2 regions of the Blautia sp. HCP3S3_G3 genome follow, and region 2 is predicted to be linked to the other one. Evidence: a T-box and tRNA genes for the amino acid it is inferred to sense, from the RefSeq annotation. Region 2 holds a T-box; the other holds one or more tRNA genes.
The links. The T-box of region 2 lies ahead of ACTNEW_RS13420 (valine--tRNA ligase). A T-box ahead of a tRNA ligase gene usually reads a tRNA of that ligase, here a tRNA-Val.

Region 1: it has a tRNA-Val gene. The T-box ahead of ACTNEW_RS13420 (valine--tRNA ligase) is inferred to sense a tRNA for this amino acid. The anticodon was not compared.

Annotation. Positions count from the first base shown of each region.
Region 1 covers NZ_JBQHXR010000005.1:46,591-63,201, forward strand. Annotated here, with positions in the region: gene ACTNEW_RS07150 (phosphatidylinositol-specific phospholipase C/glycerophosphodiester phosphodiesterase family protein) at 1-596, shown strand, start outside; gene ACTNEW_RS07155 (MurT ligase domain-containing protein) at 614-1,951, shown strand; gene ACTNEW_RS07160 (type 1 glutamine amidotransferase) at 1,948-2,667, shown strand; gene rd (rubredoxin) at 2,793-2,954, shown strand; gene ACTNEW_RS07170 (WYL domain-containing protein) at 3,062-3,646, shown strand; gene ACTNEW_RS07175 (substrate-binding domain-containing protein) at 3,662-5,095, shown strand; gene ACTNEW_RS07180 (xanthine phosphoribosyltransferase) at 5,389-5,961, opposite strand; gene ACTNEW_RS07185 (hypothetical protein) at 6,231-6,458, shown strand; gene ACTNEW_RS07190 (metal-sensing transcriptional repressor) at 6,527-6,880, shown strand; gene ACTNEW_RS07195 (P-loop NTPase) at 6,898-7,728, shown strand; gene ACTNEW_RS07200 (LysR family transcriptional regulator) at 7,819-8,697, opposite strand; gene ACTNEW_RS07205 (phosphoribosylformylglycinamidine synthase) at 8,922-12,758, shown strand; tRNA gene ACTNEW_RS07210 (tRNA-Val) at 13,070-13,142, shown strand; tRNA gene ACTNEW_RS07215 (tRNA-Met) at 13,158-13,231, shown strand; tRNA gene ACTNEW_RS07220 (tRNA-Val) at 13,265-13,337, shown strand; tRNA gene ACTNEW_RS07225 (tRNA-Met) at 13,354-13,427, shown strand; gene ACTNEW_RS07230 (diacylglycerol/lipid kinase family protein) at 13,685-14,593, shown strand; gene ACTNEW_RS07235 (glutamine synthetase III family protein) at 14,708-16,611, shown strand, end outside.
Region 2 covers NZ_JBQHXR010000021.1:23,080-39,690, forward strand. Annotated here, with positions in the region: gene addA (helicase-exonuclease AddAB subunit AddA) at 1-1,952, shown strand, start outside; gene ACTNEW_RS13380 (RsmF rRNA methyltransferase first C-terminal domain-containing protein) at 1,967-3,367, opposite strand; gene ACTNEW_RS13385 (PadR family transcriptional regulator) at 3,720-4,037, shown strand; gene ACTNEW_RS13390 (DUF1700 domain-containing protein) at 4,041-4,985, shown strand; gene ACTNEW_RS13395 (GIN domain-containing protein) at 4,982-5,842, shown strand; gene ACTNEW_RS13400 (PspC domain-containing protein) at 5,884-6,066, shown strand; gene ACTNEW_RS13405 (small, acid-soluble spore protein, alpha/beta type) at 6,173-6,364, shown strand; gene ACTNEW_RS13410 (ABC transporter ATP-binding protein) at 6,454-7,170, shown strand; gene ACTNEW_RS13415 (FtsX-like permease family protein) at 7,180-11,094, shown strand; T-box leader at 11,155-11,407, shown strand; gene ACTNEW_RS13420 (valine--tRNA ligase) at 11,525-14,176, shown strand; gene ACTNEW_RS13425 (LTA synthase family protein) at 14,271-16,286, shown strand; gene ACTNEW_RS13430 (bifunctional folylpolyglutamate synthase/dihydrofolate synthase) at 16,444-16,611, shown strand, end outside.

The DNA.
Region 1 (16,611 bases), on a different contig from region 2:
GCAGGCATGACTGGGAAGACTGCATGGAACAGTGGGAAGGTGACGGCAAAAAAGTTCTGATGTCCGGAGATTTTAAGAATACTGCCATTTACGGTGAATATACTCCCCTTACACTGGAAGATCTTCTGCGTCTTTTGAAAAAATATCCGGATGCATATGTGATCATTGACTGCGGTGGATACGAATCCAGAAATTCCAAAAATACTTACAGTGATTTCAAAGCATTTGCGGAAATTGCCAGAGCTGCCGGGGCAGATTCTGTGATGGGGCAGATGATTCCGGAAATTTATAACACTAAAATGTATGATGCACTGGAAAAAGTCAATCATTTTCCGTCCTATATGTACTCCCTCTGGCAGGAATATTCTGTAAAAAAATTGAAAAAGATTGCAGAATACTGTAAAGAGACAGGAATCCCGACAGTAACAATCAACAGGGAATACTGGACAGAGGAGATTCAGGAAATCTTTGATGAGCAGGGGATTCGGGTGTTTGTTTATACAGTCAATGATCAAGCAGAAGCTGAGAAATATCTGAAAGCCGGTGCAGCCGGAATTTGTACAGATACGCTTCTGGAAGAGAAAACGAGCTCCTGACGGAAAGGAAAACAGAAATGAAGATAAGAAAACTCGCAGCAATCTGGGCTGCCAAAGCCGCTGGCTTCGTCTGCAGAAAAATGGGACGCCAGGGTGTTACCTGGGCTGGACAGATTGCTCAGAAAATATATCCGCCTATTCTGGAAGAACTTGCTTCGGAGGTGCGGAAAAAGACATTTGTCGTATGCGGAACAAATGGAAAGACAACTACCAATAACCTGCTGTGTGCTGCTCTTGAGGCGGAAGGCCAGAAGGTCATCTGTAATCACACAGGGTCTAATATGATCAATGGAGTCGTGGCTGCCTATGTACTGGCTGCAGGACTGAATGGACATATTGATGCGGATTATGCCTGTATTGAGGCGGATGAGGCATCTACACGCTATATATTTCCGGCCATTCATCCGGATTTTATGGTAATGACGAATCTTTTCCGGGATCAGCTTGACCGGTATGGTGAAATTGATATTACCATGAATATTCTGGAAGAGATGATCCGGAAGGTACCAGGAATGAAAGTAATTGTAAATGGAGACGATGCATTGTCCGCTTATCTTGCCATGGACAGTGGAAATCCATTTGCTTCTTATGGAATCAGTAATCCTGTGATGAAAAATGAAACCAATGAGATCCGTGAGGGAAGATTCTGTAAAAAATGCGGAGCAAGACTTTCCTACCGCTTTTATCATTACAGTCAGCTTGGAGATTATGAATGCCCAGAATGCGGTTTTAAACGTCCTCGGCCGGATTTTGATGCATATGACGTAAAAGTGGGAGATCAGATTTCTTTCCGAGTGGAAGACAAACTGATTGCAGCCAATTATAAGGGATTTTATAATGTTTATAATATTCTGGCTGCTTACGCTGGTGTGAGGACAGCGGGCTTTTCCGGGGAACATTTCAATGAAATGCTGAAAAAATTTAATCCGGAGAATGGAAGAATGGAGCAGTTCCGTATTCAGGGGACAGGAATCGTATTGAATCTTGCCAAAAATCCGGCAGGATTTAATCAGAACATTACTGCGGTCATGCAGGATCCGGCACCGAAGGATGTGATTATTGCCATCAATGATAATGCACAGGATGGAATTGATATTTCCTGGCTCTGGGATGTGGATTTTGACCGGTTCCGGGAGGAAAGCATTCAATCCATCACAGTGAGCGGAATCCGTTGTCAGGATATGAGGCTGCGCCTGAAATACGTGGATATTCCTTCTATCCTGGAATCTGATGTGGAAAAAGCAATCCGCAGCCGCATTCAGGACGGAACCGGGAATCTTTATGTACTTGTCAATTATACGGCGCTTTTCAGCACCAGAAATATACTGAAAAAGCTGGAGGGTGAACTGAAATGAAAATTACCATAGGACATTTATATCCGGATCTCCTGAATCTTTACGGAGACAGAGGAAACATCCAGTGCCTGATGAGAAGATGCCAGTGGAGAGGGATTGAAGCAGAAACAATTGCGTTCGAACTCAACGATACCATTGATTTTTCCAGACTGGATATTGTTCTGCTGGGAGGCGGATCAGACAGGGAACAGATGCTGGTATGTGAGAAATTAAAGGAAATCCAGAAAGATTTCAAGGCATACGTAGAAGATGACGGCGTTGTGATTGCCATCTGCGGCGGATATCAGCTGCTGGGCAGTTATTACAAAACGGATCAGGGTATGATTACCGGACTGGATCTGGTGGATCTGTATACAGAACAGGGAGAAGGGCGCCTGATCAGCAATATTATTCTTCAGAGTGATCTTTTTGAGATGCCTATCGTGGGATTTGAAAATCATGGCGGCCGTACCTGCATCAACAACTGTAAACCATTGGGAAAAGTTCTGTACGGATCCGGAAATGACGGTAAAACAGGCTATGAAGGGGTTGTATATAAAAATGTGATCGGAACTTATCTGCATGGTCCTCTTCTTCCCAAAAACCCGCAGCTTGCGGACTGGCTGATTTTACATGCACTTCAGAAAAAATATGGCAGTGATGTGGAGCTTCCTCCGTTGGATGACAGAGAGGAAAAAGAAGCGAACGAATATATCTGTCGGAGATTCTTGAAATAATACTTGCATTCGACGACTGCGGAATGTATAATGACGGTAGATAAAATACTGCGGCGGTTTCATTTTTATCATGCATTATGATGAGAAGAAAGCTGACCGTACAGGAAAAAATGAGGTGAATAAATATGCAGAAATATGTATGTGGCCCATGTGGCTATGAGTATGATCCTGAGGTAGGAGATCCGGATAACGGTATTGCACCGGGAACAGCATTTGAAGATCTCCCGGAAGATTGGGTTTGCCCAATCTGTGGAGTTGGTAAGGATGAGTTTGAACCGGCAGAATAAAAGCCGGTTACGAAGGTGCCGAAAGCAGATCAGCTTTTGACACCTTTCTTTTTCACATAAGAAGATACGGACGCTGTACAGAATTTACAGTAAATAAGGGGAGAAGTATGGCTAAATCGCATAATCAGAAAGCTAAGATCTTATATTTGGCACGGATGCTGCGTGAATCTGGGGAGAATCACGTACTATCCATGCAGGATATTCTTGCCGGCCTGACAGAATATGGTATTCAGGCAGAACGCAAGAGCATTTATGATGATATGGAAACGCTTCGGGATTTTGGTATGGATGTAAGATTCAAAAGAGGCAGACCTGGCGGGTATTATCTGGCAGGTCAGACAGAGGCGAATGGGAAATCTTCAGAAACAAAGAATTCCGAAGGGAATATTTTTGATTCAGACAGAGAGAGATGGAAATTCTCCATGGGGGAAACTACAGGGGAGAAACCGATGAAGCTTCTCTGCAGCAGTCGCATGGAGACAGAAGTGAAATTATTCTTTGGCGATGATGCGGAATACAAAGACAAAGGACAGGGATTTTTTACTGTGACAGCGAAACAGCTGGGAAATCCTCAGTTTTTTGGCTGGCTGACAGCCATGGGCAGAGAAGTACATATTGTAAAACCGAAAAAATTAGCACAGGCCTATCGTGATTATCTGAAAAGTCTTGCAAAAGAATATAAAGGTATCTAGAAAGGATATGGAAGCATGAAAAAAAACACCGTAGGAATACTGCTGGGAATGACGCTTGCTGCTGCATTCTTTGCCGGATGCGGCAGTAATGAAGCTACGGAAACTGCAAATGAGAGTGCAGAACTGGAACAGGCGGGAGAAGGAGAGAGCCCGGATACAGAGGTGACGGAAGAAACGGAAGAATCCGATGCAGAAGAGGAATCTGGCCAGGAAGCAGGAAATACGGAGGATGAGGAAGAACCGGAGGAGCCTGCTGTCAGAGTAGGGGTACTTCTTCCTGATTCCGATGAAGGTACATGGTTTTCGGATGGACAGGAACTCCAAGCCGATCTGGAGGCTTTCGGATATGAAGCAGAACTTGTTTTTGCAGAAGGAGATTGTGAGAAGCAGATTACGCAGATTGAGGATATGATTAGCGAAGAAATTCCTGCCCTGATTATTACTCCGGTGGATGAATACGGACTGACAGAAATTCTTTCTGAAACAAAAGAAAAAGGAATTTATGTATTTTCTTATGATAAGCTGATCCGTGACACAGCAGGAGTGAATTATTATACTACATTCAGCGGACGTTCTATTGGAAAGATGATTGCAAAGGAAATTGTCAAAGAACAGGAGCTGGATAAAGTAAAAGAAGCCGGTGAATCCAGAACGATAGAATTTCTGATGGGATCACTGGATGATTCTCAGGCGCTGTTTTTGTACAATGGGGTAATGGAAATTCTTCAGCCATATCTGGATGACGGTACTCTTGTATGCCGTTCAGGACAGACTTCCTTTGAAGATACGGGAATTCTGCGATGGGGACGTGAGAGAGCAGAGAAGAGAATACAGTCTATTTTGGATGAATTTTATCAGGATACAGAACTTCCGGATATTATTTGTACAGGATTTGACGATGCAGCATGCGGAGCAGCAGATGTTCTGGAAGAGCGGGGATTTGTTCCGTCGGATGAATACTGGCCGATGATCACAGGATGCGGATGTGAAATAGATGCAGTTCGCTATCTGGTTCAGGGGAAAATTTCCTGCAGTATTTTCATGAACCGCAGTAACCTGGCAGAAAAATGTGTCGAAATGGTGGATACCTGCCTGAAGGGAGAGAAGCCGGAGACCAATGATTATCAGGAATATGATAATGGCAAAAAAATCATAAGTACCTATCTGTGTGATGCCCAGCTGATCAATGAGGGAAATTATGAATCTCTGATCGACAGTGGTTATTATCAGAGTGAAGAAATCCTTCCTGAAGCAGAAGGGGAGAACGGAGATATGGAGACATCCGGTGATTCTGAAGAAACAGGTGAACAGGAACCTGCGGGAGAACAGGAAAACGTCGGTACAGATGAGAAACAGATGGATTCTGAGAATACAGAAGGGAATCCTTCAAAAGAAATTCCCGAAGATTCGATTCTGTCAATTCTTGGAAATACCAGAGAGGGTCTGTGATCATTGATAACTGCCAGAAAAGTGTTGTAATCATTTCTGAGTAACATGGAAGAATTGTGATGCAGTGATTATTGGGATAGAACCGTGATTATGGATGATTTTCAGAGAAAACGATAAATGAAAAGGACACCGGACAGATGATAGTCTGTAGGTTCTTTCTGAGTTTTGGGTATCGTCAATGAAAAGCAGGTATGAGAATACCTGCTTTTTCTATGAGTGTATAAGGACCCTTTTTCTATGAGGCTTTATAAAAAAGAATTCCGCAATGTTCCTTAGAGATCAGGAATCCGGCACTATTCACGGAATGTGAGGGAATCATCACTCATGGATTCAATGATGGCAAGGGACTCCAGACGGATTCCCATATTCCGGATGCGATCGCCGCCTTCCTGAAAACCTTTTTCGATAACAATACCTGCACCTTCCAATGTTGCACCGGATTCCCGCGCAATGTCGATCAGTCCGAGAAGGGCGCATCCATTGGCAAGAAAATCGTCAATGAGAAGTACATGATCTTCAGGACCGAGGAATTTTTTTGACAGAATTACATCGTATACTTTTTTGTGGGTAAACGACTGGACTTTCGTGCGGTACATTTCTCCGTCCAGATTTACACTCTGCGCTTTTTTTGCAAAAACAACGGGAACATGGAAATACTGAGCGGCAATACAGGCAATACCGATGCCGGAAGCTTCGATTGTGAGGATTTTGGTGATCGGACAGTCGGAAAAGCGGGATTTGAACTCTTTGCCGATTTCATTGATGAGATCAATGTCCATCTGATGATTCAGAAAACTGTCTACTTTTAAAACATTGCCCGGTTTGACCGTGCCGTCTTTCAGAATTCTTTCTTTTAAGAGCTGCATGACTTTTCTCTCCTTTGATTGATATGCTTGAAGTTGAATTGTATTCTATGATACGATATTCTTTGATTGAGTGCAATTACTTTTTTTGACAAAATAACATAAAAAATTTATAATATTTTAACAGAAGAGTGTTAATGCTCAGAGAGTAAAGGACGAAAAGAATAAAGAACTTAAAAATAAGCAAAGAGTTCAATAAACAAAGCGCAAAAAGTTAAGAGAATAAAAAACACAGGAAATAAGAAACAGGGAAATGGAGGGTATATGCTGTAATGAAAGAATATGAGGTAATCTGGGAAATTTTTAATAAATGTCCCCGCAATCAGATGAGAGATGTTTTTGTAGAAGAAATTGAGATTGAGGATCCGGAGGCTTATATCAGGGAGAAATTTAAGGGAAAAAAAGTTTCCTATGAACAGACAATACTGGCAGACGGGACGATTATATTTGATATCGTAACATCAGAAATTAAACAGCGATGTTCCTTTACAGAGATTTGACTTGTGTGTTATAATAAGCTTTACGCAATATAGAATAGAACGGAAAGAAAGTCGGTAAGGAGGCTGTTATGGACGAAAAAGAAACCAAAGAGACACATGTACATGTTCTTGAAGACGGAACAGTGATCACGCATTCGCATGGAGAACATGGACATCATCACAGTCATGCGCAGACCAAGGCTGTACTGAACCGGCTTTCCAGAGCAATCGGTCATCTGGAATCCATCCGCCGTATGGTGGAGGCCGGACGTGACTGCAGTGAAGTACTGATCCAGCTTTCCGCGGTTAAATCCGCAATCAATAATACAGGCAAGATAATTCTTCAGGATCATATCGAGCATTGTATTGTGGATGCCGTGGAGCACGGTGACAAGGATGCCATTAAGGAACTGGAGAGGGCTATCGACCGTTTTATGAAATAGATCAAAGGAGAGATATCATGGCAAAAGAATGCAACAGCACAACATGTAACAAATCCAGCTGTGAGGGATGTGAAAAAAAGAACAATCCTCAGAGCATGCAGGAGGCAATGAATGCTTTCTCAAATGTAAAACACGTGATCGGAGTAGTAAGCGGCAAGGGCGGCGTAGGCAAATCTTTCGTAACGGCATCTCTTGCGAACCGCATGGCTGCAAAAGGATATAAAGTCGGTATTCTGGATGCGGATATTACCGGACCATCCATTCCTAAAATGTACGGTCTCAAAGGCGCAGCCAATGCCAATGATGATGGAATCATCCCGATGGAGACCAGAAACGGAATCAAAGTAATGTCCATTAATCTTCTTCTTCCTACTGAGGAAACCCCGGTCATCTGGAGAGGACCGATCCTCGCAAATATGGTGAAACAGTTCTGGACAGATGTCATCTGGGGAGATATCGATTATCTGTTTGTCGATATGCCTCCGGGAACCGGTGATGTTCCGCTGACCGCTTTTCAGTCTCTTCCTCTGAACGGAATTGTCATTGTAAGCTCTCCGCAGGATCTTGTAAGAATGATCGTCAGAAAAGCCTACAACATGGCTGAGATGATGAAGATTCCGGTACTTGGTATCGTGGAGAACTACAGTTATGTGAAATGTCCGGACTGCGGCAAAGAGATCAAAGTCTTTGGAGAAAGCCATATTGATGAAATAGCAGCAGAACTGAAGGTACCGGTACTGGGCAAAATGCCGATTGATGTATCCTACGCACAGAAAGCGGATGCCGGTGAATTTGATGAAATCCTGAATGCATATATTGAGGCTGCCGATGCAGTGATGCCTCAGTAATCACAATGCCGGAGCGTGTTGGAAAATGCATTTTCGCCATCTGCATGCTCGGAAGTGTGCAAGAAAATGCATTTCCGCTATCTGTATACTTTAATCCGCCTCATGGAAATATTCCAGAAAACGTGCTGCCGCCTGACTGAGCGGCAGCATTTCCTGTTTTACAATAACCAGTTTTCTTTTGGGAAAAGCTTCCTTCAGCTGTATCTGCTGAAGCTCCTTTTCCTTTCTGCACATATAATCCGGGACGCAGGCAATGCCGAGTCCGATCCGTGCAAGATCCAGAAGAAGGTCGTTGCTGTTCAGCTCTATTTCAGGAAGCAGCCGGAGACCGTGAGCAGCAAAAATCTGGTGCAGATATTCGCTGGTGGTGCTTCGCGGAGAGAGCATGAGAATCGGATAATCCAGAAGTTCTTTCAGAGAAAGCTTTTCCTTAATGGGAAAAGCTTTTTTATTTACCAGAAACAGATCCTGAAATTCCAGGACAGTTTTTTCCGGAGCATGAGGGCTGAGCCTGGAATTCGGGGAATTGCATACAATAAAATCCACTTGTCCGTTGTTTAGAAGATCTGCACATCCGATGGAAGTACTGTTGGTGATTTTAATCCGGACATCCGGGTAATCTCTGTGGAATCGCTCCAGATAATCAATGAGAAAATAACGGCAGATGGTGTCGCTGGCGCCGATACGGAGCTGCCCCATCAGTTCCGTTCCGGAGGAAAGAAGAGTTTCTCCTTCTGACAGCATCTGCATAGCCGGTTTTACATGCTGAAGAAGGGTTTCTCCGGCAGGGGTGAGAACCACTTTTTTGGTACTGCGGACAAAGAGCGGCTGATTCAGTTTTTTTTCCAGCGCTTTTACAGACTGGCTTACAGCAGACTGAGAGATAAAAAGCTGCCGGGAAGCTTCCGAAAAACTGAGAGTGGAGGCTACGTAATAAAAAACTTTGTATAGTTCCAGATTGATATCCATAAAGGTACCCCATTTCTACTTTTTATTAGATAAACTAATGAAAAATATAAGACATATTAATTTTACTAATGATATATCTTATGATATGATAAATCCGAATAAAGTGCAATACCGTAATTTACACGATCAGTATCCGTATAGTTTTTGCTGCTGCGAATGTAGTGGACGATGTACCGGATAATGATTGAAACATGGATTTATTCACAAATGGAAAGGAGTTTCTGATGAGTAACGTAAGACGCGTCTATGTAGAAAAGAAACCAGCATATGCCGTTCAAGCAAAAGAACTGAAGCATGAAGTCAGCAGCTACCTCGGGATCAAAACAGTAACCGGTGTAAGAGTGCTGATTCGTTATGATGTAGAAAATATTTCCGATGATGTATTTGAAAAAGCATGCAAAACCGTATTTGCTGAGCCGCCGGTAGATGACCTGTATCTGGAAAAATTTGAGGCTGCAGAAGGTTCCCGTGTTTTCTCTGTAGAATATCTTCCAGGACAGTTTGACCAGAGAGCAGATTCCGCTGTACAGTGCGTACAGTTCCTGGATGAAAATGCTCAGCCGATCATCCGTTCTGCAACTACCTATATTATTACAGGAGAGATTTCAGATGAAGAGTTTGAAGCAATCAAACATCACTGCATCAACCCTGTAGATTCCCGTGAGACCGGCCTTGAAAAACCGGAAACTCTTGTTACCGTATTCCCGGAGCCGGAAGATGTAAAAATTTTTGACGGATTCCAGGATATGCCTGAAAATGAATTAAAAGAGCTTTATGATTCTCTGAATCTTGCTATGACTTTTAAAGATTTCCTTCATATTCAGAATTACTTTAAGGGAGAAGAAAAGCGTGATCCGTCCATGACAGAAATCCGTGTTCTGGATACCTACTGGTCAGATCACTGCCGTCATACCACCTTCTCTACAGAACTGACTGATGTGAAATTTGGCGAAGGGGATTACAGAGAGCCGATCGTTCACACTTATCAGCAGTATCTGGATGACCGTACAGTTCTGTACAAAGACAGAGATGATAAATTTGTCTGCCTGATGGATCTGGCACTGATGGCTATGAAGAAACTGAAAGCAGAAGGCAAACTGGCCGATCAGGAAGAATCTGATGAAATCAATGCCTGCAGTATTGTGGTTCCGGTAGATGTGGACGGCAAAGAAGAAGAATGGCTGATCAATTTCAAAAATGAAACACATAACCACCCGACAGAAATTGAACCATTCGGTGGTGCTGCAACCTGCCTTGGCGGTGCGATTCGTGATCCGCTTTCCGGACGTACTTACGTATATCAGGCAATGCGTGTAACCGGTGCTGCAGATCCGACGGTTTCTGTAAAAGAAACGCTGAAAGGCAAACTTCCGCAGAAAAAACTGGTAAGAGGAGCAGCTCACGGCTACAGTTCTTATGGAAACCAGATTGGTCTTGCCACAGGCTATGTAAAAGAAATTTATCATCCGAATTATGTTGCGAAACGTATGGAGATCGGTGCAGTTCTCGGTGCAGCACCAAGACGTGCGGTAATCCGTGAGAATTCCGATCCGGGAGATATCATCATCCTCCTTGGCGGCCGTACCGGCCGTGACGGTATCGGCGGTGCTACCGGTTCATCCAAAGTTCATACAGAAGCATCCATTGAAGTATGCGGTGCAGAAGTTCAGAAAGGTAATGCGCCTACCGAACGTAAGATCCAGCGTATGTTCCGCAGAGAAGAAGTCAGCCATATTATTAAGAAATGCAACGACTTTGGTGCAGGCGGTGTCTCTGTTGCGATCGGTGAGCTGGCAGCAGGACTTCGCGTAGACCTTGACAAAGTTCCGAAGAAATATGCCGGACTGGATGGTACGGAAATCGCTATTTCGGAATCGCAGGAACGTATGGCGGTTGTTGTGGATCCGAAAGATGTGGATACCTTCCTTGGCTATGCCAACGAAGAAAACCTGGAAGCCATTCCGGTTGCAGTAGTAACAGAAAGCCCGCGTCTTGTCCTTGTTTGGAGAGGCAAAGAAATCGTAAACATTTCCCGTGCATTCCTGGATACCAATGGTGCACATCAGGAAACTACCGTGGAAGTGGAAATTCCGAATAAAGAAGGAAACCTGTTTGAAGAACGCCCAGATGTTGCGGATGTCAAAGCAAAATGGCTGGAGACACTTGCAGATCTGAACGTCTGCTCACAGAAAGGTCTTGTGGAAATGTTTGACGGCTCCATCGGAGCAGCTAGTGTACTGATGCCTCACGGCGGAAAATACCAGATGACAGAAACACAGGCAATGGTTGCCAAGGTTCCGGTGCAGGGCGGCAAGACAAATACAGTAACCATGATGAGCTATGGCTTTGATCCGTATCTGTCTTCCTGGAGTCCGTTCCATGGTGCAGCTTATGCAGTAACAGAGTCTGTTGCGAGAATTGTGGCAGCAGGCGGAGATTATAAAAAGATCCGATTCACATTCCAGGAATACTTCCGTCGTATGACAGAAGATCCGAAACGCTGGAGCCAGCCTTTTGCAGCACTTCTGGGTGCATATGCGGCTCAGCTGGGATTTGGCCTTCCGTCTATCGGAGGAAAGGACAGTATGTCCGGTACCTTTAATGACATTGATGTTCCTCCGACGCTGGTATCCTTTGCAGTTGATGTTGCCAAACTTCAGGATGTAATTACTCCGGAATTCAAAAAAGCAGGAAGCAAGCTTGTATGGCTGCGAGCACCGAAGGATCAGTACGATCTTCCGGATTATGCGGGAATTATGGATCAGTATGAAAAACTTCATAATGATATGCAGGCAGGCAAGGTGCTTTCCGCATATGCTCTGGACCGCCACGGTATTGCAGCAGCTGTTGCAAAAATGGCATTCGGTAATGGCATGGGTGTGAAGATTGAGCATAATCTTGATCCAAGAGACTTCTTTGCACCGGGCTTCGGTGATCTGGTTCTGGAAATTCCGGACGGAAAAGTGGGTGAACTTTCCATTACTTATACTCTGATCGGTGAAGTAACGGACAACGGCAGATTCTCCTACGGAAATACTGAGATTACTCTCGGAGAAGCGGAAAATGCATGGAAAGGTACGCTGGAGCGCGTATTTAAGACCGAATCCGGTGAAAATGGCGGAACTGCTTTTGCAGATGGTGCATCAGACGGCCCGACAGCTGCATTCATTGCAGGCAAAGACGGTGAGAACGGTCAGGCTGTGATGGGCAAAGATGTTTACAAAGCAGACAGCGTATATGTATGCAAACATAAAGTAGCCAGACCTCGCGTATTTATTCCGGTATTCCCGGGAACCAACTGTGAGTATGACAGTACCCGTGCATTTGAGCGCGCCGGTGCAGAGGTAGAGGTAAAGGTATTCAAGAATCTGACCGCAGAAGATATTCATGATTCTGTTGAGATTTTTGAACGTGCTATCAATCAGGCTCAGATTATCATGTTCCCTGGCGGATTTTCCGCAGGTGATGAACCGGATGGATCTGCGAAATTCTTTGCAACTGCATTCCAGAATGCAAAGATTAAAGAGGCGGTTATGAAGCTTCTCAATGAACGTGACGGTCTTGCTCTCGGTATCTGTAACGGCTTCCAGGCTCTTATTAAGCTGGGACTGGTTCCTTACGGTGAAATCTGCGGACAGAAAGCAGATTCCCCGACACTGACCTACAATACCATCGGACGTCATATCTCCAAGATGGTTTATACAAAAGTAGTCAGCAACAAGTCTCCATGGCTGCAGGGCGCAGAGCTTGGCGGTGTTTACTGTAATCCGGCTTCCCACGGTGAGGGCCGTTTTGTAGCAAGTGCTGAGTGGATTGCAAAACTCTGGGCAAACGGACAGATTGCGACACAGTATGTGACTGCAGACGGAGAACTGGATGTAAATAACGAAGAGTGGAATGTTAACGGTTCCCATATGGCGATTGAGGGTATCACCAGCCCGGACGGAAGAGTTCTTGGTAAGATGGCTCACAGCGAGCGCCGTGACAATGGTGTTGCTGTCAATATTTATGGACAGCAGGATATTAAGATTTTTGAATCCGGTGTGGAATATTTTAAATAAGACACAGGCGGGAAGCTGTTATCTGATAAAAACAGAGAACTCTTTCTGTTAAGATTCTTTTGGACTGTAATCAGCGGGGCGGGATGATGAAAATCTTCCGCTCCGCAATAGTTATGAAATCATTCTGCTTAATTGTATGGCATGATTTTACCTGTATCGCGGTAACTGGAAGGAACAGAAAACAATTGTGTCATTTTTTTCAAAAAAATAAAAAAATATGTTGACAATCCAGGTTTAATAATAGTATAATAGCAAAGCGAGTTGAAGAGAGGAACAGAAAATCTGAAAATTCTTTTTTCAAAAAGCAATATGGGGTCTTAGCTCAGCTGGGAGAGCATCTGCCTTACAAGCAGAGGGTCATAGGTTCGAGCCCTATAGGCCCCATACCACAAAAGATATGGCGAGATAGCTCAGTTGGCTAGAGCACACGGTTCATACCCGTGGTGTCGAGGGTTCGAATCCCCCTCTCGCTACTTACGAACAGGAAGTTCGTACAATCACTATATGGGGTCTTAGCTCAGCTGGGAGAGCATCTGCCTTACAAGCAGAGGGTCATAGGTTCGAGCCCTATAGGCCCCATACTATAAAACAATATGGCGAGATAGCTCAGTTGGCTAGAGCACACGGTTCATACCCGTGGTGTCGAGGGTTCGAATCCCCCTCTCGCTACTAAAAATTCGTAAAGCATTTGCCTTACGAATTTTTTCTTTTTCCGGGAATATGAATGATTCTGTGACAGCTCCGGCGGCAGGATATTAAAAAAATATAAAGTTCTTCAATCCATTGACTTTTTTGAGCGTTTTTTTTATAGTAATAAGGATAAAGAAAAACAGCAGAAAGACTCCATTTCTGTTGGACAGAAATCTGTTTGCTTCTGTGAGCGGAGTGAACAGTAACATGAGTTTGCCTGAAAGGAGGCCTGGTCTTTGGATAAGAAAATGTTTTTTGTTTTTAATCCCAAAGCAGGAAAAGGAAAGATAAAAGCACATCTTCTGGATGTTGTGGATGTGTTTAATAAGAGTAATTATGAAGTAATCATCTATGCCACTCAGAAGCCCAAAGATGCTTATGAGAAGGCCAAGGAGTATGCGGAACAGGTAGATCTGATCGTGTGCAGCGGCGGTGACGGAACACTTGATGAAGTGGTAACCGGAATCATGGAGATGAACAGCTCGGTTCCAGTGGGGTATATTCCTGCCGGAAGCACCAATGATTTTGCCAACAGTCTGTTTATGCCGAAGGATATGACAGAAATTGCGTCTATGATCATGGAGGAAGAACTTTATCACTGTGATATCGGCAGATTCGGGAAACAAACCTTTACTTATATTGCTGCATTCGGTCTGTTTACGGATGTTTCCTACGAAACAGATCAGGATCTGAAAAACATTCTGGGTCATGTGGCATATCTTCTGGAAGGAATGAAACGCCTGTTTGAAATCAAATCCTATCATATGAAAGTCATGGCGGAGGAACTTCCGGGCAATATGGCAGAGAATGATTTTATTTTCGGTATGGTGACCAATTCCCGTTCTGTAGGAGGATTTAAGAATCTGACAGGCAAGAACGTGGATATGAATGACGGTATGTTTGAGGTAACGCTGATCACCAGACCAAGGAATCCGCTGGAACTGCAGGAGATTCTTACCGCACTTCTCAAGGAAGAGGATGATTCAGAACTTATTTATTCTTTCAAAACAAAGAAGATTTCATTTGAGGCTGATGAGAAAGTGCCATGGACTCTGGATGGAGAATTCGGCGGAAATCATCAGGCAATTGAAATTGAAAACCGGCATGAAGCATTAAATCTTTATCTTAAGAGTACAAAAGAATAACTGTCCGGCAGCCGTGAACCAGCGCATTGATCAAACACGCTCTGGTAAATCGTAAGGATCCCCGGCTGTATCTGACAGGTTTCTATAAAAAATCAGGGAAAAAGGAGTACGAGAATGGGAGATTATATCAATGTAGTGGAAACTTTCGGCTGCGATGTCTTTAATGATTCAGTCATGCAGGCACGCCTCCCCAAGAAAGTCTACAAAGAATTGAAAAAGACCATTGAAGAGGGCAAAGAGCTTTCCATGGAAGTGGCAGATGTGGTTGCTCATGAAATGAAAGAATGGGCGATTGAGAAAGGCGCTACGCATTACAGCCACTGGTTCCAGCCGCTTACAGGAGTTACGGCAGAGAAGCATGATGCATTTATCACAGCTCCTATGGAAAACGGCAAGGTACTGATGAGCTTTTCCGGCAAGGAACTGATCAAGGGAGAACCGGATGCTTCTTCATTCCCGTCAGGAGGTCTGCGTGCTACCTTCGAGGCCCGCGGATATACAACCTGGGATTGTACTTCACCGGCGTTTGTGCGTCATGATGCGGCAGGCGGAACACTCTGTATTCCTACTGCGTTCTGTTCCTATACAGGAGAGGCTCTGGACCAGAAGACACCGCTGCTCCGTTCCATGGAAGCAGTGAATGTACAGGCTCTTCGTCTGCTCCGGCTTTTTGGTAATCATACATCCAAAAAAGTAACACCGTCTGTTGGTGCAGAACAGGAATATTTTCTGATCGATAAAGAAAAATGGCTTCAGCGCAAAGACCTGATCTATACCGGAAGAACACTTTTCGGAGCAATGCCTCCGAAGGGACAGGAGATGGATGACCATTATCTTGGAACAATCCGTCAGAGAGTTTCTGCCTATATGAAAGAAGTCAATGAGGAATGCTGGAGGCTTGGTGTGGCTGCCAAAACACAGCACAATGAAGTAGCTCCCGCACAGCATGAGCTGGCTCCGATTTATGCACCGGTGAATATTGCGGCAGATCACAACCAGATCATGATGCGTATTCTAAAAAAAGTGGCAAGCCGTCATGGGATGCGCTGCCTTCTTCACGAAAAACCGTTTGCAGGTGTGAATGGTTCCGGTAAGCATAATAACTGGTCGCTTACAACGGATGACGGAATCAATCTGCTGGAGCCTGGTAAGACTCCTCACGATAACATCCAGTTCCTGCTGGTTCTGACCTGTATCCTTAAGGCCGTGGATACTCATGCAGATCTTCTTCGTGAATCTGCCGCAGATGTGGGAAATGACCAGCGTCTGGGCGGCAATGAAGCACCGCCGGCAGTTATTTCGGTATTTCTTGGAGAACAGCTGGGGGACGTTCTGGAACAGCTGATCAGTACAGGAACAGCGACCCACAGCAAGAAGGGAAGCAAGCTGGATACCGGAGTAAAAACGCTTCCTGATTTTATGAAGGATGCGACAGACCGCAACCGTACTTCTCCATTTGCATTTACCGGAAATAAATTTGAATTCCGTATGGTGGGTTCTAGAGATTCGATTTCTGCCTGCAATGTTGTGCTCAATACCATCACAGCAGAAGCATTCAAAGAAGCCTGTGACCGCCTGGAAGCTGCACCGGATTTTGATATGGCAGTTCATGATCTGATTAAAGAATATGCAACGGAACATCAGAGAATTGTCTTTAACGGCAATGGTTATGCACCGGAATGGGAAAAAGAAGCAAAACGCCGCGGACTTCCGATTCTGCCGTCCATGGTGGATGCGATTCCTGCGCTTACTACAGACAAGGCGGTAAACCTGTTTGAATCCTTTGGTGTGTTTACCAGAGCGGAACTGGAATCCCGTGCAGAGATTCAGTATGAGATCTACGCAAAAGCAATCAATATTGAAGCAAAGACGATGATCGACATTGCTACCAAGCAGATCATTCCGGCGGTAATCAAATATACCACTGTTCTGGCCGATTCCATTAATTCCGTAAAAGCGGTCGGACCGATTGATGTCAGTGTACAGACGGATCTTCTGAAAAAGACTTCTGTTCTTCT
Region 2 (16,611 bases):
CCGGCTGGGCGGATACGTTTGCCCAGGTATTGGGTACGCAGGGGATTCCTGCTTATACAGCGTCAAAAACAGGATATTTTTCGGCACTGGAAGTGGTAACGATATTGAATTTTCTTCGTATCTGCGACAATCCGCTTCAGGATATTCCCATGACCGGAGTGCTGCGTTCTCCTATTGTGAATTGTACTGCAGAAGAGCTTGCCATGATTCGCTGTGATTGTCCGGATGGAATGCTGTATGAAAGCGTATGCAGTTTTGTGGGAGATGGACAGATGGTTCTTTTTCCGGAAGAAGATCAGAAAGAATCATTGAAAGAGAAGCTGCGTGGTTTTCTGGAACTGCTGGAGAAAATCCGGGATATGGCCTGCTATACGCCCATTCATGAATTGATTCTCTATGTTCTGCAGGTGACCGGATATGGGGATTATGCCCGGGCACTTCCCGGAGGTGCACAGAGAAGTGCAAATCTCCAGATGCTTGTGGAAAAAGCGATGGATTATGAGAAAACCAGTTACCGCGGCTTGTTTAATTTTATCCGCTATATAGAAAATCTGCAAAAATATGAAGTGGATTTCGGAGAAGTGAATCTGTCCGGAAGCGGAGAATCTTCGGTGCAGATCATGACAATCCACAAAAGTAAAGGTCTGGAGTTTCCTATTGTATTTGCGGCAGGTATGGGAAAACAGTTTAATTTCCAGGATATGAATGCGAGACTTCTGATTCATCCGGATCTGGGGCTTGGTACAGATGCGGTATTTCCGGAGCAGAGGGTGGTTGTGCCGACGCTTTACAAACAGGTCATACGCAGAGAACTTCTGAAAGAAAGTCTGGGAGAGGAATTGCGTGTACTGTATGTGGCTCTTACCCGTGCAAAAGAAAAACTTGTTCTGACAGGTGCGGTTGGAAAAATGGACAGCCTGTTTATGAAACTGTCCAGATATCGGGACACAGAAGAGACACTTTTGCCGCTGGGTGTCAGGATAAAAGCCAGGACATACTGGGATTTTGTACTTCCTGCCCTGGCAAGACATCGTTGTATGGATGAACTGTATGAAGAATATGGGATCCTTCCGAATTTTCGGCACCCGCTTTATCGTGCGGAGGCGGAATTTTCTGTGCGAAAAGTAACAGCGCTGGATCTGGTGCAGGAAGAGGTTCTTTACCAGTCCGCTGCTCAGATGCAGGAAGAGTTCCTGAAAGAGTGGGACGCTGATCAGATCCATGATGCAGAAATAAGAGAAACCATAGAGGAACGGTTCCGTTATCAGTATCCTTATGAGTATCTGAAAGAGATTCCAGTCAAAGTCAGTGTATCAGACCTGAAGAAACGAAGCTATACAGACGAATCGGACAAAGAGACCAGTCTGTTGTTTGAACCTGATATCGTACCGCTTGTTCCAAGATTTGCCGCAGATACACAGGAGGAGTATACCGGGGCTGCAAGAGGTACTGCTTATCACCGCCTGATGGAATGCCTGGATTATCACCGGATCGATAATGGAGAGGATATCCGTGCCCAGATCGGGCTTCTTCTGGAACAAAAGAAAATGGAAGAGGCTGAGGCGGCCAGCATCCGGATAGAGGATGTCCTTCGATTTACCAGGACTTCACTGGGAAAAAGAATGCAGAAGGCGGCACTTGCCGGAAAATTATACCGTGAACAGCCTTTTGTGATTTCTGTAAGAGCGGGAGAAGTGAATCCTGAGTGGCCGGACAAAGAGCCTGTTCTGGTACAGGGAATTATGGATGCCTATTTTCTGGAAGAGGATGAGATCGTCCTGGTGGATTATAAAACAGATTATATACTTCCCGGAGAAGAACAGCGCCTGATCGATCGTTATCATATCCAGCTGGAAGATTATGCACAGGCACTGGAACGGCTGCTGAATAAAAAAGTGAAGGAGATTACGATCTACTCCTTCACTCTTGGAAAACCAATTACATTATCTTAGAGCGTGTCTGGGGGTTAGATTCTCCAGCCGGCCGGATATTTGTTTTTCAGCGTCTGATTGACCAGTTTGCCAAAACCGAGCGGATAGCCGTCGGCACAGAGGAGATGCCATCCTTTGGGGCTGGCGGCTTCTTCTGCGTTTATGAGGAGCGTTTCTCCTTTCAGGTAGCGTATCAGACGTTCGTCGGAAACAGGGAGAGAAATTGTGGATGTTACATCTCCTTTATGGAGAGCCAGTGCCAGAGGCTGGCTGGGTTCAAAACGGTTTTTCTTCAGATCCCCCAGATACAGACCGTTTCTTAAAAAGGTCAGCCCGCGGAAACTTCCTCCGACAGGTGGAAGATAGTAAACCTTATCGCCGCGAATATCCAGCCGGTTCCAGTCGAAGGGTTCTCCCTGAAGAGTCTTAAGACCGATTTCTGCAAAAAATGCCTCGATCCACTTGCGGGCATTTTTGTCAGGGCGTGTCTGAACAGGATGGGATTCTGTGAGAGCGATTCCGGGTTTTCGAAGCAGAGCCATGAAATGCCCTTCTCCATTCATTTTGTGCGGAAAGATCCGGATACATTTTTTCAGTTGTTCCTGTCCGTTTCCCCAGGCAGGTACACCGCTGGAAAAGCCTTCATATCCGGGCATGTCTTCGAGTTCCATTTCCGGATGATGTTCCAGAAGAAAAGAAATGGTACCTTCATCTTCTTCCGGGGCAAACGTACACGTGGAGTAAAGAAGCAGACCTCCGGGGCGGAGCATATCCGCTGCCTGCAGGATCAGTTCCCGTTGAATCTGCGCCAGATCATGGGATTTTTCCGGTGTCCAGTCTCTGGCAAGTGCTTCCTCCTTACGGAACATTCCCTCTCCGGAACAGGGAGCATCCAGGACGATTTTGTGGAAAAACTCCGGGAAAGCTCTGGCAAGTTTTGCAGGAGCTTCACTGGTCACAAACATATTGGAGATTCCGAATAATTCCAGATTGCGCAGAAGAGCTCTGGCTCTGGAGGTACTGATATCATTGGCAAACAGCAGTCCCTGACCGTGAAGCGCAGCTCCCAGTGCCGTGGCTTTTCCGCCGGGTGCTGCACACATGTCCAGCACATATTCTCCGGGTTCGACAGGAATCCGGGATGCGGGGGTCATAGCACTTGGCTCCTGAAGGTAGTAGAGACCTGCCTGATAAAAGGGACATCTTGCCGGTCTGCTGTCCTCTTCATAAAAATATCCGTTTTCGATCCACGGGATTTTTTTTACGGGAAAAGGTACGATTTTTTCAAATTCTTCACAGGTGATCTTGTCGCTATTCACGCGAAGACCATAAGTTCTTCCTGATTCAAAGCTTTTTTCAAAAGCGTCATATTCCGGGCCGAGCATTTCCTGCATTCTCGCAAGGAACGCGTCCGGGAGTCTCAATTCTCTGTTCATGTGTGATAATCCTTGTTCTGTTTTTTGTTTTGTTGATTGCTGTGATTTTTGCACAGGGACCTGCTTATTTTTTATATCATAGGTCTCCTATCATGTAAAAAATATGAAACATTTTGTTTATTGAGTATAACACAGCATATGATGGAAGAAAAGAAGCAGATTTTTATGAAAACAGTAAAATGTTACTGTTTCTGGAAATATGGGTAGAAATACTATTGACAAACATATATTATATGACATATAATATCACTAACCAAATAATATTGCATTTATTTATAATATTATATAATCAAAACAGGAATGTCTGCTTATCCAGACATTACGAATCAGAAAAGAAAAAGGAAGTGATTCCATGGTATTCAATACAGGTGCTGCCCTTCTGGATGCGATTGTGCTGGCGGTAGTTTCCAAGGAACCGGAGGGGACTTACGGGTATAAGATTACACAGGATGTGAGAAGTGTTCTGGAAATATCCGAATCAACACTTTACCCGGTGCTGCGGCGTCTTCAGAAAGATGACTGTCTGGAAGTCTATGATCAGGCGTATGCAGGAAGGAACCGGCGCTATTATAAACTTACAGAAAAAGGAAATGCACAGCTAAATTTATATAAGATAGAATGGAAAAACTATTCATCGAAGATTACTAGGATGTTTGAGGGAGGAATATAGAGTATGAACAGAGCGCAGTTTATGGAACAGCTGGCAAGGCTGCTTTCGGACATTTCTGACGCGGAACGTGAGGAAGCGCTTGACTATTATGAGAGCTATTTTGACGATGCGGGAGCAGAGAAAGAAAGCGAAGTGATCCGCGAGCTGGGAAGTCCGGGTAAGGTAGCAGCCATTATCAAAGCAGATCTGAAAGAGAGCAATGATTCTTTTGCAGAATATACAGAACTGGGATATGAAGATGCCAGAACCAGAGAGGCAGGTCAGATGCCTGACAAATACACACAGATAACCAGAACCGGAGCTGCCGGAGAAAATCAGTCCCCGGAGAGGAATGGAGATGGATTTTCTGAAGAAAATGTACATGGGAGTCAGGGGAGAAATGTTCAGAGAGATTCCCGCAGAGCCGGACAGGAAGAACGTCGGTTCGGCAGGGACAGAGCCAGATTTGAGCAGACATTCAGCCGTGCCGGAGAACAGATGGATCAGGCGTTGAATAAAGCCGGAGAGAAGGCAAGAGAAGGCTTTGAGAGAGCGGAGAGAGGATATCATTATGAAAAGAAAAAGAATCATACGGGAGCCATCCTTCTTCTGATTGTGCTTGTCTTTGTAGCACCGTTTATTCCTGGGATATTTGGAGGAATTCTCGGAGTGGCTGTGACCATTTTACTGCTTCCGTTTTTGCTGGTCTTTGCTCTTGGTGCAGCAGCACTGGGACTTGTGATCGGAGCTGTCGGAACTGTTTTGGCAGGAATCGCTGCCTGCTTTGAAAATCCGGCAGCGGGAATCCTGATGATTGGAGCAGGATGCCTGCTGATGGCTCTTGGAATTCTTGCAGGAGTGGCAGTCATATGGCTGGCAGGGAAAATGCTTCCCGTACTTTTGAGAAAGATTACGGATTTTTGCCAGAGAATTCTGGCGAAATTCAGAAGGAGAGGTGAAGGTGCATGAAGAAGTTTATAAAAGTGATGATGATCATCGCCGGTGTTTTTCTTGCCTTGGGAATCGGCTTTTCGGCAGCCGGAGCCGCTATGGGAGCCTGCATGGAAGATATGGGAATGACGGATGAGCTTCAAAACGGTCTGCAGATCATGAAGAATATCACGGTTGGAAATCGTCATGGAAGCTCTCAGGAAGAACAGCAGTCAGCAGCAACAGGAGAAACCATCAAAGAAAACACACGGTTCTGTACTGTGGATGCTGCGGATTACATCGAAATCAGTCTCCGTTCAGACGAACTGGTCCTTCAGGAGTATTCCGGGGATAAAATAAAAATTGAGATTGAAAATGACAAAGAAGAAAATGTAAAAATAACTTCGTCTGCTTCCAAGCTGGAGATCAGAAGTTCCAGACGGAAAAGCAGCCGCCGGGTAACGGTCTATTATCCGGCAGGCAAACATTTTTCAGAAGTAAAAATCAGCGTCGATGCAGGAAGTGCATATGTCAACAGTGCGCTTTATTCTGAAAAAATGGAAGTAGAAATCGGAGCAGGAGAGTTTTTCAGTGAGGAATCTGTGGAGCTGTCAGAACTGGATGTGGAAGTAGGAGCCGGAAACTTCGAGGCATCTTCTTTGAAAGCAGTAAAAATTGATGGAGAGTGCGGTATGGGTTCTCTGACACTGGGAATTTCCGGTAAGGAAACCGATTATAATTATTATCTGGAATGCGGCATTGGAGAAATCTCCATTCATGGCGACAGCTGCGGTGGTCTGGGCAGCGAAAAAAGGATCACCAATCCGGGAGCAGCCGGAGAAATGGATCTGGAATGCGGCATTGGGGAAATTGCAGTGGAGTTTCATGAATCATAAGTCATAAATTATAAATCATCAAAGAAAGAGAGGAATCAGATATGAGTGACAAACGACTTTACAAATCATCAGTAAATTGTATGATCTGCGGTGTATGCGGAGGAATTGCAGAATATTTCAATATTGATCCGACTCTGGTACGCCTGGCATGGATTATTTTTACCTGTGTTGGCGGCGCAGGAATCTGGGCATATATTATCGCGGCGATCGTGATTCCGAAGTAAGGAACCATTGATGTATAAAACGGTGCAAACCTGTGCATACTCCAGAAGAGACAGAAAAGCTTCCTGCAGACGGAAGATGGGATCATCGAAAAGGAGTGTGGATATCTTGAACAGGGACAAAGAAGTGGAAGCATTCCGCAATGGAGAGCTTTCCCATGAAGAAGAACTGAAATATGAGATTGCTCGTGAACTCGGTCTCCTGGACAAAGTACTGGAAAGCGGCTGGAAAAGTCTTTCAGCCAAGGAAACCGGACGGATCGGCGGACTGATGACACGGAAACGAAAAAGTGAAAATTGAGTGAAAAGGCATTGCCGGGGATTTCCAGGCAATGCTTTTTTGTGCTATAATGAAAAAAGGTATTACAGTACCGGACAGGAGAAAACAACATGGAAGAACAAAACGAAGGTTATGTAAAACTGGAAAAAGTTTCGAAGATTTATGGTTCCAAGGAAGTAAAAATCGTTGCTGTGGATGAAATCAGCTTTGAAATAGCCAAAGGAGAATTTGTCGTGATTGTCGGCCCCAGCGGTGCAGGAAAGACCACCGTACTGAATATCCTGGGAGGAATGGATACGGCCACATCCGGAAGCGTCTGGGTAGATGGCAGGGATATTGCGAAATATAATAACCGGCAGCTTACCGGATACCGCCGGGAAGATATCGGCTTTGTATTTCAGTTCTATAATCTTGTACCGAATCTGACCGCTCTTGAGAATGTGGAACTGGCTCTTCAGATCTGCAGAAATCCTCTGGATGCCAGAACCGTTCTGGAAGAAGTAGGACTGAAAGACAGACTGAAGAATTTTCCGGCACAGTTATCCGGAGGTGAACAGCAGAGAGTTTCCATAGCCCGTGCCCTTGCCAAAAATCCAAAGCTGCTTTTGTGCGATGAACCGACAGGAGCCCTGGATTATCAGACGGGTAAGGCAATCCTGAAACTTCTTCAGGATATGTGCAGGGAAAAAGGCATGACGGTAATCGTCATTACACATAACTCAGCACTGACTCCCATGGCAGACCGGGTCATCCGCATCAAAAACGGCAGGGTATCTGCCATGACACAGAATGAACATCCTACACCGGTAGAAGAAATTGAGTGGTAGGTGATGAGAATGAAAAGAGCATTGCATAAAGATTTCTGGATGGAAATCCGCAAAAATAAAGCCAGATTCGTTTCGATCTTTCTCATTGTGGCACTGGGGGTTGCCTTTTTTTCGGGGATACAGGCTACTTCCCCGGACATGCGTTTTTCGGGGGATGCATATTTTGACAGTGCCAGACTGATGGATATCAAGGTTGTGGGAACCATGGGTCTTACAGACGAGGATGTGGAAGCACTGGAATCCATTGACGGTGTGGAAGAGGCTGTTGGAGGCTATTCGACGGATGCCTACTGCGGAAGCGGCAATAATCAGAAAGTCGTTCATGTGGAAACTATGGATGACAGAGTCAACGTGATCAGTGTATCAGAGGGGCGCCTTCCGGAAACATCCGGGGAGTGTATGCTGGACAGTGTATTTGCCTCCAAATGGGATTATCAGGTGGGGGATGTGATCACGCTTGAAGAGGATGAGGACAGCGAGTTTCTCAAGACGAAGACATATACGGTTGCCGGTCTTGGCAGCAGCCCTCTTTACATAGCATTTAACAGAGGAAATACCACACTTGGTTCCGGTGAAGTGAATGGATTTGTCTATATCCTGCCGGAGGACTTTGATCAGGAAATCTACACGCAGATTTATCTGCGTGTACATGGAGCGGAGGAGCAGATCAGCTACACAGATGCCTATGATCATCTGATCGATAAGATCGCAGAGCGTGTGGAAGGCATTGAGGAACAGCAGTGTCAGATCCGTTATGACACGGTTGTGGCGGATGCAGAGCAGGAACTTCGTGATGCCAGAGAAGAACTGGAAGACGGCAAAAAAGAAGCGGAAAAAGAGCTTGCAGATGCAGAGAAGGAACTGAAAGACGGCGAAAAGGAGCTGGAGGACGGCAAAAAAGAATACGAAGACGGTAAGAAAGAACTGGAAGATGCCAAAAAAGAGCTGGAAGACGGCAAAGAGCAGATCGCGGATGCAGAGAAAGAGTTGGAAGATGGCAAAGCGCAGATTGCGAATGCCAGACAGGAACTTCGTGATGGCAGAAACCAGCTTGCGGATGCCAAAGCGCAGGTGGCAGACGGATGGGCAGAGCTTTCTCCGCAAAGGACGAAGCTTGCATCTGCGTGGCAGCAGTACCATAACGGAGAAGCAGAGCTGAAAGAGGGAGAACAGCAACTTGCCGCTGCCAGAAAGCAGCTGGAAGACGGCAAAACAGCAGTTTCCGAAGCGAAGACAGCTCTGAATGAAAAGCAGAAGGAACTGGACAGCGCCAGTGCACAGATTACTGCAGGCAAAGCAGAAATAGAACAGACAGCAGCGCAGCTGAGTGAGCAGAAGCAGCAGTGTCAGACGGGACTGGAAACGGTTGCAGCGGCAGAAGGGCAGCTTTCTGATCTTCAGGCAGCAGCAGATGCCGCGCAGGCAGGCGTTTCTCAGGCACAGGCAGCAGTGGACGGAGCACAGGCAGAATATGATCGTGTCAGTGCGGAAGTAGAAGCGGGAAATCTTACACAGGAGGATCTGGATGCTGCTTCGCAGAATTTAAGTGCTGCCAGAAGTGCGCTGGATTCGGCATCTGCACAGGCTGCAGCTTTGACAGAACAGCTGGAATCGACACGCCAGCAGCTGGCTGCTCAGAGAGCACAGCTGGAAGAAGGTCTGGCAGCTGTAGAAGCAGGTCTGTCTCAGCTGGAAGCAAAAAAAGCAGAACTGTCTCAGGGAGAAGCAGACATAGCTTCCGGTCAGCAGGCAATCAATGATGGATGGTCAGAACTGAAAAAACAGGAAGCCACACTGGCGGAATCAGAAAAAACAATTGCCTCCAAAGAAAAGGAGCTGGAAGCAGGTAAGGCAGAACTGCAAAGTAACTACGCCACTCTTGCCAGCGCTCAGGATCAGATCAATGCCGGAGAATCCAGACTTTCTTCTGCACAGGCAGAAATTGACGCAAATGAGCAGAAACTGGCAGATGCAGAACGGGAAATTGCCGCGAATGAGCAGAAGCTGACAGACGGCGAAAAAGAAATTGCAGAAAATCAGCAGAAAATCCTGGATGGCGAAAAAGAAATCATAGAGAATGAGAAAAAACTGGAAGATGCCGCAAAAGAGATCGAAGACGCGGAAAAAGAGCTGGAAGACGGATGGAAGGAATACGAGAACGGCAAAAAAGAGGCAGAGGAAGAAATCGCGGATGGTGAAAAAGAAATCGCGGATGCAGAAAAAGAAATTGCAGATCTGGAAGTACCGCAATGGTATGTGACAGACCGTCATGATCTCCCGGAATATTCGGATTACGGAGGAAATGCAGACCGTATTCGCAATCTTGGCACCGTTTTTCCTGTGATCTTTTTCCTGGTGGCAGCGCTCATCAGTCTGACAACCATGACCAGAATGGTGGAGGAACAGCGGACGCAGATCGGTACGCTGAAGGCTCTGGGATACGGCAAATATGACATTGCTTCCAAGTATGTCAATTATGCATTTCTTGCCACTGTGGGCGGAAGTATTTTTGGAGTTCTTTTGGGAGAAAAAATAATCCCGTACATCATCATAAAGGCATATGCTATTATGTACCATAATATGGATAGCAAGTTGATGATCGGGTATGAATGGAAATATGCACTGATTGCCTCTGCAGCCGCAGTGATCTGTACAGTAGGTGCGACACTCAGTTCCTGTTCAAGAGCCCTGGCAGAGACACCGGCGTCTCTGATGCGTCCGGAAGCACCAAAAGAAGGAAAACGTGTTCTGGTGGAGCGGATTCCGTTTTTGTGGAAACATCTGAACTTCACATGGAAATCCTGCCTGAGAAATCTGTTTCGGTATAAAAAACGTCTGTTTATGACAATTTTTGGAATTGCAGGCAGCATGGGACTGACGCTGGTAGGATTTGGTGTCCGGGATTCGATCAGTAATATTGCGGTGAAGCAGTATCAGGAACTGCAGCACTATGACGGTACGATCATCGATGATGAGGATGCTTCGGATGAAGAGCGGGAGGAACTCCGGGCTTATCTTGAGAATCATGAAAAAATAGAACACTATACCGGAATCCTGTTTAAAACGATGAAAATAACGACGGATGATTATAGTCTCAGTACCTATGTTTATGTACCGGAAGATGTGGAGAATTTCCACGAGGATGTGACGCTGAGGAGCAGAACCAGCGGAGAGCTGTATGATCTTAACGATGAAGGTGCAATTATCTGTGAAAAAACATCAACACTTCTGGACCTGAAGGAAGGAGATTATCTGACTCTGGAGGAGAACGGACAGAAATATCAGGTGAAAATTGCCGCAATCACGGAGAATTATCTGGGACATTATGTATACATGACGCCAAATGTTTATGAAGAAACGTTTGGAAAGAAACCGGAGTTCTTTGATCTGGAGTTTACGATGAAACCGGAGTACCGGGGAGAGGTGGAACTGATCGGACATGAAATTCTGAAATACCCGGCGGCACTCAGTATCAGCTATACGACGACGATCGCGGAGCAGGTGGAACGAATGCTGGGAACTCTCGGGCTGGTTATTGTGGTCCTGATCGTTTCTGCAGGAATGCTGGCATTTGTGGTTCTCTATAACCTGAATAACATTAACATTACAGAGCGTAAGCGCGAACTGGCAACGCTGAAGGTATTGGGATTTTTTGACGGAGAAGTTTCCCAGTATGTATTGAGAGAAAATATTCTGCTGACGATTCTGGGAATTATTTTTGGCTCAGGCTTTGGAATACTGCTGCATCGTTTTATCATTGTTACAGTAGAAGTGGACAGCACCATGTTTACCCGTGAAATCCGTCCTGTCAGCTTCCTTTACTGTGCGGCACTTACCTGTGTATTTTCCATTGTGGTTAATGTGGTCATGCACTTCAAACTGAAGAAAATTGATATGGTAGAATCTCTGAAAAGTGTGGAATAAATGTGAAAAACCGGGATTCCGGCTTGACAATCGTGAAAAATCCAATTATAGTAGAACGCAGAAAAGGCTGGGAAAAAGAGGAGTAGGCGATTGTCCCTGACAGAGAGGAGTGTCCATCGGCTGGAAGACATTCTGAGGAAGAGGTTGCTGAAGGTAGCTTTGGAGCCGGAAGACTGAAAAAGATGCGGTCTGTGTATGAACCGGACAGCTGCAGAAGAGTAGGTTTTCACGTATTCCTGCGTTAAAGGGGAATGAGAGATGCAGGCAGGATCTGCATAATGAAGGTGGTACCGCGGTATAGATCGCCCTTCACACGTGCGTGTGAGGGGCTTTTTTATATCACAGGAAAGAGCTTTGCATTTTCCTGTGATACAAAAAAGCCCTCCGGGCGGGAGCGCAGCGATACTATCATATGATACAGGAGGAAAGTATGAGCAAAGAACTTGCAAAAACCTATGATCCCAAAGGGATTGAAGAACGTCTTTATCAGAAATGGATGGACAACGGATATTTCCATGCAAAAGTAAATCCTGATAAAAAACCATTTACAATTGTAATGCCGCCGCCAAACGTTACCGGCCAGCTTCATATGGGACATGCGCTGGATGAGACCATGCAGGATATCCTGATCCGTTTCAAGAGAATGCAGGGGTATGAAGCTCTCTGGCAGCCGGGAACAGACCATGCCGCTATTGCGACTGAGGTTAAAGTTATCGAGAAGCTGAAAAAAGAAGGAATTGATAAAAACGAGATCGGCCGTGAAGAATTCCTGAAGCATGCCTGGGCATGGAAAGAAGAATACGGCGGAAAAATCATCAACCAGCTGAAAAAACTGGGAGCTTCCGCAGACTGGGAAAGAGAACGTTTCACCATGGACGAAGGCTGTTCCAAGGCGGTACAGGAAGTATTTATCAAATTGTATGAAAAAGGATATATTTATAAAGGATCCAGAATCATCAACTGGTGTCCGGTATGCCAGACTTCCATTTCCGATGCGGAAGTAGAACATGAAGATCAGGATGGCTATTTCTGGCATATCAATTATCCGATCGTCGGAGAGGAAGGACGGTTTGTAGAAATTGCAACGACACGTCCGGAGACACTTCTCGGAGATACAGCAGTAGCGGTAAACCCGGATGATGAACGTTACAAAGATTTGGTAGGAAAGATGCTGAAGCTGCCTCTGACAGACAGAGAGATTCCGGTGATCGCAGATGAATATGTAGACAAAGAATTCGGAACCGGCTGTGTAAAGATCACACCTGCTCATGACCCGAACGATTTCGAAGTCGGCAGACGCCACAATCTTCCGGAAATCAATATCATGAATGATGATGCCACAATCAATTCTCTTGGCGGCAAATATGCAGGTATGGACCGTTATGAAGCGCGTAAGGCTATGGTAGCGGATCTGGACGCACAGGGACTTCTGGTAAAAGTAGTTCCTCACAGCCACAGCGTTGGAACACATGACCGCTGCGGTACAACCGTTGAGCCGATGATCAAGCCGCAGTGGTTTGTAAAGATGGACGAAATGGCCAAAGCCGCAATGGAAGTACTGAATAATGGGGAACTGGAATTTGTTCCGCCGAGCTTTGGCAAGACTTATCTGCACTGGCTGGAAAACATCCGTGACTGGTGTATTTCCCGTCAGCTCTGGTGGGGTCACCGTATCCCTGCTTATTACTGTGACGAATGCGGGGAAGTTGTGGTAGCCCGTGAAATGCCGGAGAAATGTCCGAAATGCGGATGCACACATCTTCATCAGGATGAAGATACTCTGGATACCTGGTTCAGTTCCGCACTCTGGCCGTTCTCCACACTTGGATGGCCGGATAAGACAGAAGAAATGGAATACTTCTATCCGACAGATGTACTGGTAACCGGTTATGATATTATTTTCTTCTGGGTAATCCGTATGGTATTTTCCGCACTGGAACAGACAGGAAAGTCTCCGTTCCATCATGTTCTGATCCATGGACTGGTTCGCGACAGCCAGGGACGTAAGATGAGTAAATCTCTCGGCAACGGCATCGATCCTCTGGAAGTGATTGACAAGTATGGCGCAGATGCCCTTCGTCTGACCCTTATTACCGGAAATGCGCCGGGAAATGATATGCGTTTCTACTGGGAGCGTGTAGAATCCAGCCGTAATTTTGCCAATAAGATCTGGAATGCTTCCCGTTTCATTCAGATGAATCTGGAAGGCAAGACTGTTACAGAGCCGGAAGATCTGCAGGCGCTCTGCGCAGAAGACAAATGGATCCTGTCCCATCTGAATACCGTGATCCGTGAAGTAACTGAGAATATGGAAAAATACGAGCTTGGTATCGCTGTACAGAAAGTATATGATTTCCTCTGGGATGAGCTTTGTGACTGGTATATCGAGCTTGCCAAGGTACGTCTGTGGAAAGCAGAAGAGGATCCGAAGGCTGCCAATGAGGCACTCTGGACACTGCGTACAGCACTGACAGAAGGACTGAAGCTTCTCCATCCGTATATGCCGTTTATTACAGAGGAAATCTACTGCACACTTCTTCCGGAAGAAGAATCCATCATGATTTCCAGCTGGCCGGAATATCAGGAATCCTGGAATTTCAAGGATGCGGAAACTGCGATAGAAAGCTTCAAGGAAGTAGTCAGAGGAATCCGTAACACCAGAACCGGCATGAACGTACCTCAGAACCGCAGGACCAGTGTTTATATCGTAGGCAGGGATTCTTCCATCTGTGATATGTACAGAGAAAGCAGCCGTTCTTTTGTAAATCTGGCATATGCAAAAGAAATCCATGTTCAGGAAACAAAAGAGGGAATCGGAGAAGATGCAGTTTCCATCGTTGTTTCCAATGCGGTTGTTTATCTGCCGCTGGAAGATCTGGTTGACAGAGAAAAAGAACTGGAACGCCTTACAAAAGAAAAAGAACGCCTCACCAAAGAAATCTCCCGCTGTGAGGGTATGCTGGGCAATCCGAACTTTGTAAACAAAGCTCCGCAGGCCAAGGTAAATGCAGAAAAAGAAAAGCTGCAGAAATATAAAGAAATGATGGAAAAAGTGGTTTTACAGCTTGAACAGATGAAATAGGGAGAAATGATACAGAAGTGATCACTGTGATTTACATGTGATCCTTATACAGGAAAAGAATCTGAACAGATTAACTCAAAAAAGGAGCGTATGGATGAAGTGGCATAACGTTTTCAACAAAATTTCACTTCTGCTCCATGCTCTGGGAAGCGCGGCGGGTTACTTCCTTATCGAAGCGATCAGCCGCCATTCCTTCCTGGAAGCATGGGAGTATATGACACAGAGACCGCTGGTTTTTGCGTATAATACGGCATTGATCTTTACCACCTCTCTGCTGGTATACCTGTTTCGAAGAAGATGTTTCTGGAGAGTGGTGGTTGCACTTTTCTGGCTGATACTGGGAATTATCAACGGTGTTCTTCTGACCACCAGAGTTACTCCGTTTACCGGACCGGATCTGCATCTGATCACAGATGCCATGAAGATTGCCAATAAATATCTGCCTTTTGCCGGTGTTGTGGCGGTTTGTATTCTGGCAGGTATTCTGGTAATCCTGCTGCTGGTTTTCTTTGTTAAAGGTCCGAAATACCGTGGAAAGCTGAAATATCGCTATAATATTCCGCTGGTGCTGGCAGGTGTCCTTTTATTTGCCGGAATCACTCAGCTTGCGCTGGAAAAAAGGGTACTGTCGAATTATTTCGGAAATATCGCGTTTGCATATGAGGATTACGGATATCCATACTGTCTTGTTACAACGATCTTTAATACGGGAATCAGCTGCCCGAGAGATTATTCAGATGAAGAGATTGCACGGATCGAAAAGACAGAAAAGAATCTGCCGGAAACGAAGGAAGGAGATTATCCGAATATTATTTTCCTTCAGCTGGAATCCTTCTTTGATCCGACCCTGGTGAATTATTTGAAAATATCAGAAGATCCGATTCCGTATTTCCGCAGTCTGATGAAAGAGTATTCTTCGGGATTTTACAAGGTTCCGTCTGTAGGAGCCGGAACTGCAAATACAGAGTTTGAATCCATCACCGGAATGAGCATGCATTATTTCGGACCGGGAGAATATCCTTATAAAAGTATTCTGAAAGAAACGACCTGCGAGAGTGCGCCGTATGTTTTGAAGAATTTAGGATATTCCACGCATGCGATCCATAATAATGAGGCAAATTTTTATGGCCGGAAAACCATTTTTCCGAATCTGGGATTTGATACATTTATATCGGAAGAATATATGCCTGAGGAAGACCAGAAAAATCCTCTGGGATGGGTGAAGGACAGTGTGCTTACAAATGAGATTATGAAATGTCTGGAATCCACGAAGGAACCGGATTATATTTATACGATTTCTGTGCAGGGACATGGGGCATATCCGGAGGAGCCGCTGCTGGAAGATCCGGAGATAACCGTTTCCGGATCACCTACAGAAGAAAGAAATTATCAGTGGGAATATTATGTGAACCAGATTCATGAAATGGATAATTTCGTTAAAGAACTGACAGAGACCCTTTCGGAATATCCGGAGGATGTGGTGCTTGTCATGTATGGAGATCATCTTCCTACCATGGGACTGACGGTGGAAGATGTGGATAACAAGTATCTGTTCCAGACTCAGTATGTGATCTGGGATAATTTCGGTCTGAAGAAGATTGACGATAATCTGGCTGCTTATCAGATGGCTGCTGAGGTCATGGATCGTATCGGCATCCATGAAGGTACAATTTTCCGCTATCATCAGGCCCGCAGAAATACCAAAAACTATCAGGTGGATCTGGAGACTCTTCAGTACGATATTCTCTATGGGGAGAAATATGCATATGACGGGGAAAATCCGTTTGCCCGTACTTCTATGAGGCTCGGGCTTTATGATATTACCCTGGATTCTATGGAGCTGGTTTCCGAGACAGATCATACATACTATATCCGGGGAACGAATTTCACTCCTTCCTGCGAGGTGCAGATCAATAAGGAATGGTATGATACCGTTTATATCAATGAAAATAAACTGATGATCACAGGCATGGAACTGAATGATTTTGACCGTATTTCTGTCGTAATGAGGAGCAACAGTTCGACAAGAAAGGCTCTCAGCAAGAGCTATGACCGTTCCTGCTATGCGCTTTATCAGGAAAATAAATGGAAATTGCCGGCGAATGAGTAAGTTTTGAAATACTTTGTCAGATAAAAACTTACGATTGGTACTGGACATCTTTCACCACTTATATATAATGATATCGTAATGGTTTTTTTGTACGGCCGGTTTTCCTGCCGTATAGATACAGCCATTCGAATACATTAGATAAAGTGGTGAATTTTTTATGAATTACGAAGAAGCAGTTGCTTATATTGAAGAAACTCCAAAGTTTACGACCAAGAATAAACTGGAGCATACAAAAGAATGTTTAAAAAGACTTGGAAATCCACAGGAAAAATTCCGTGTCATCCATGTAGCCGGAACGAATGGAAAGGGAAGTACCTGTGCGTTT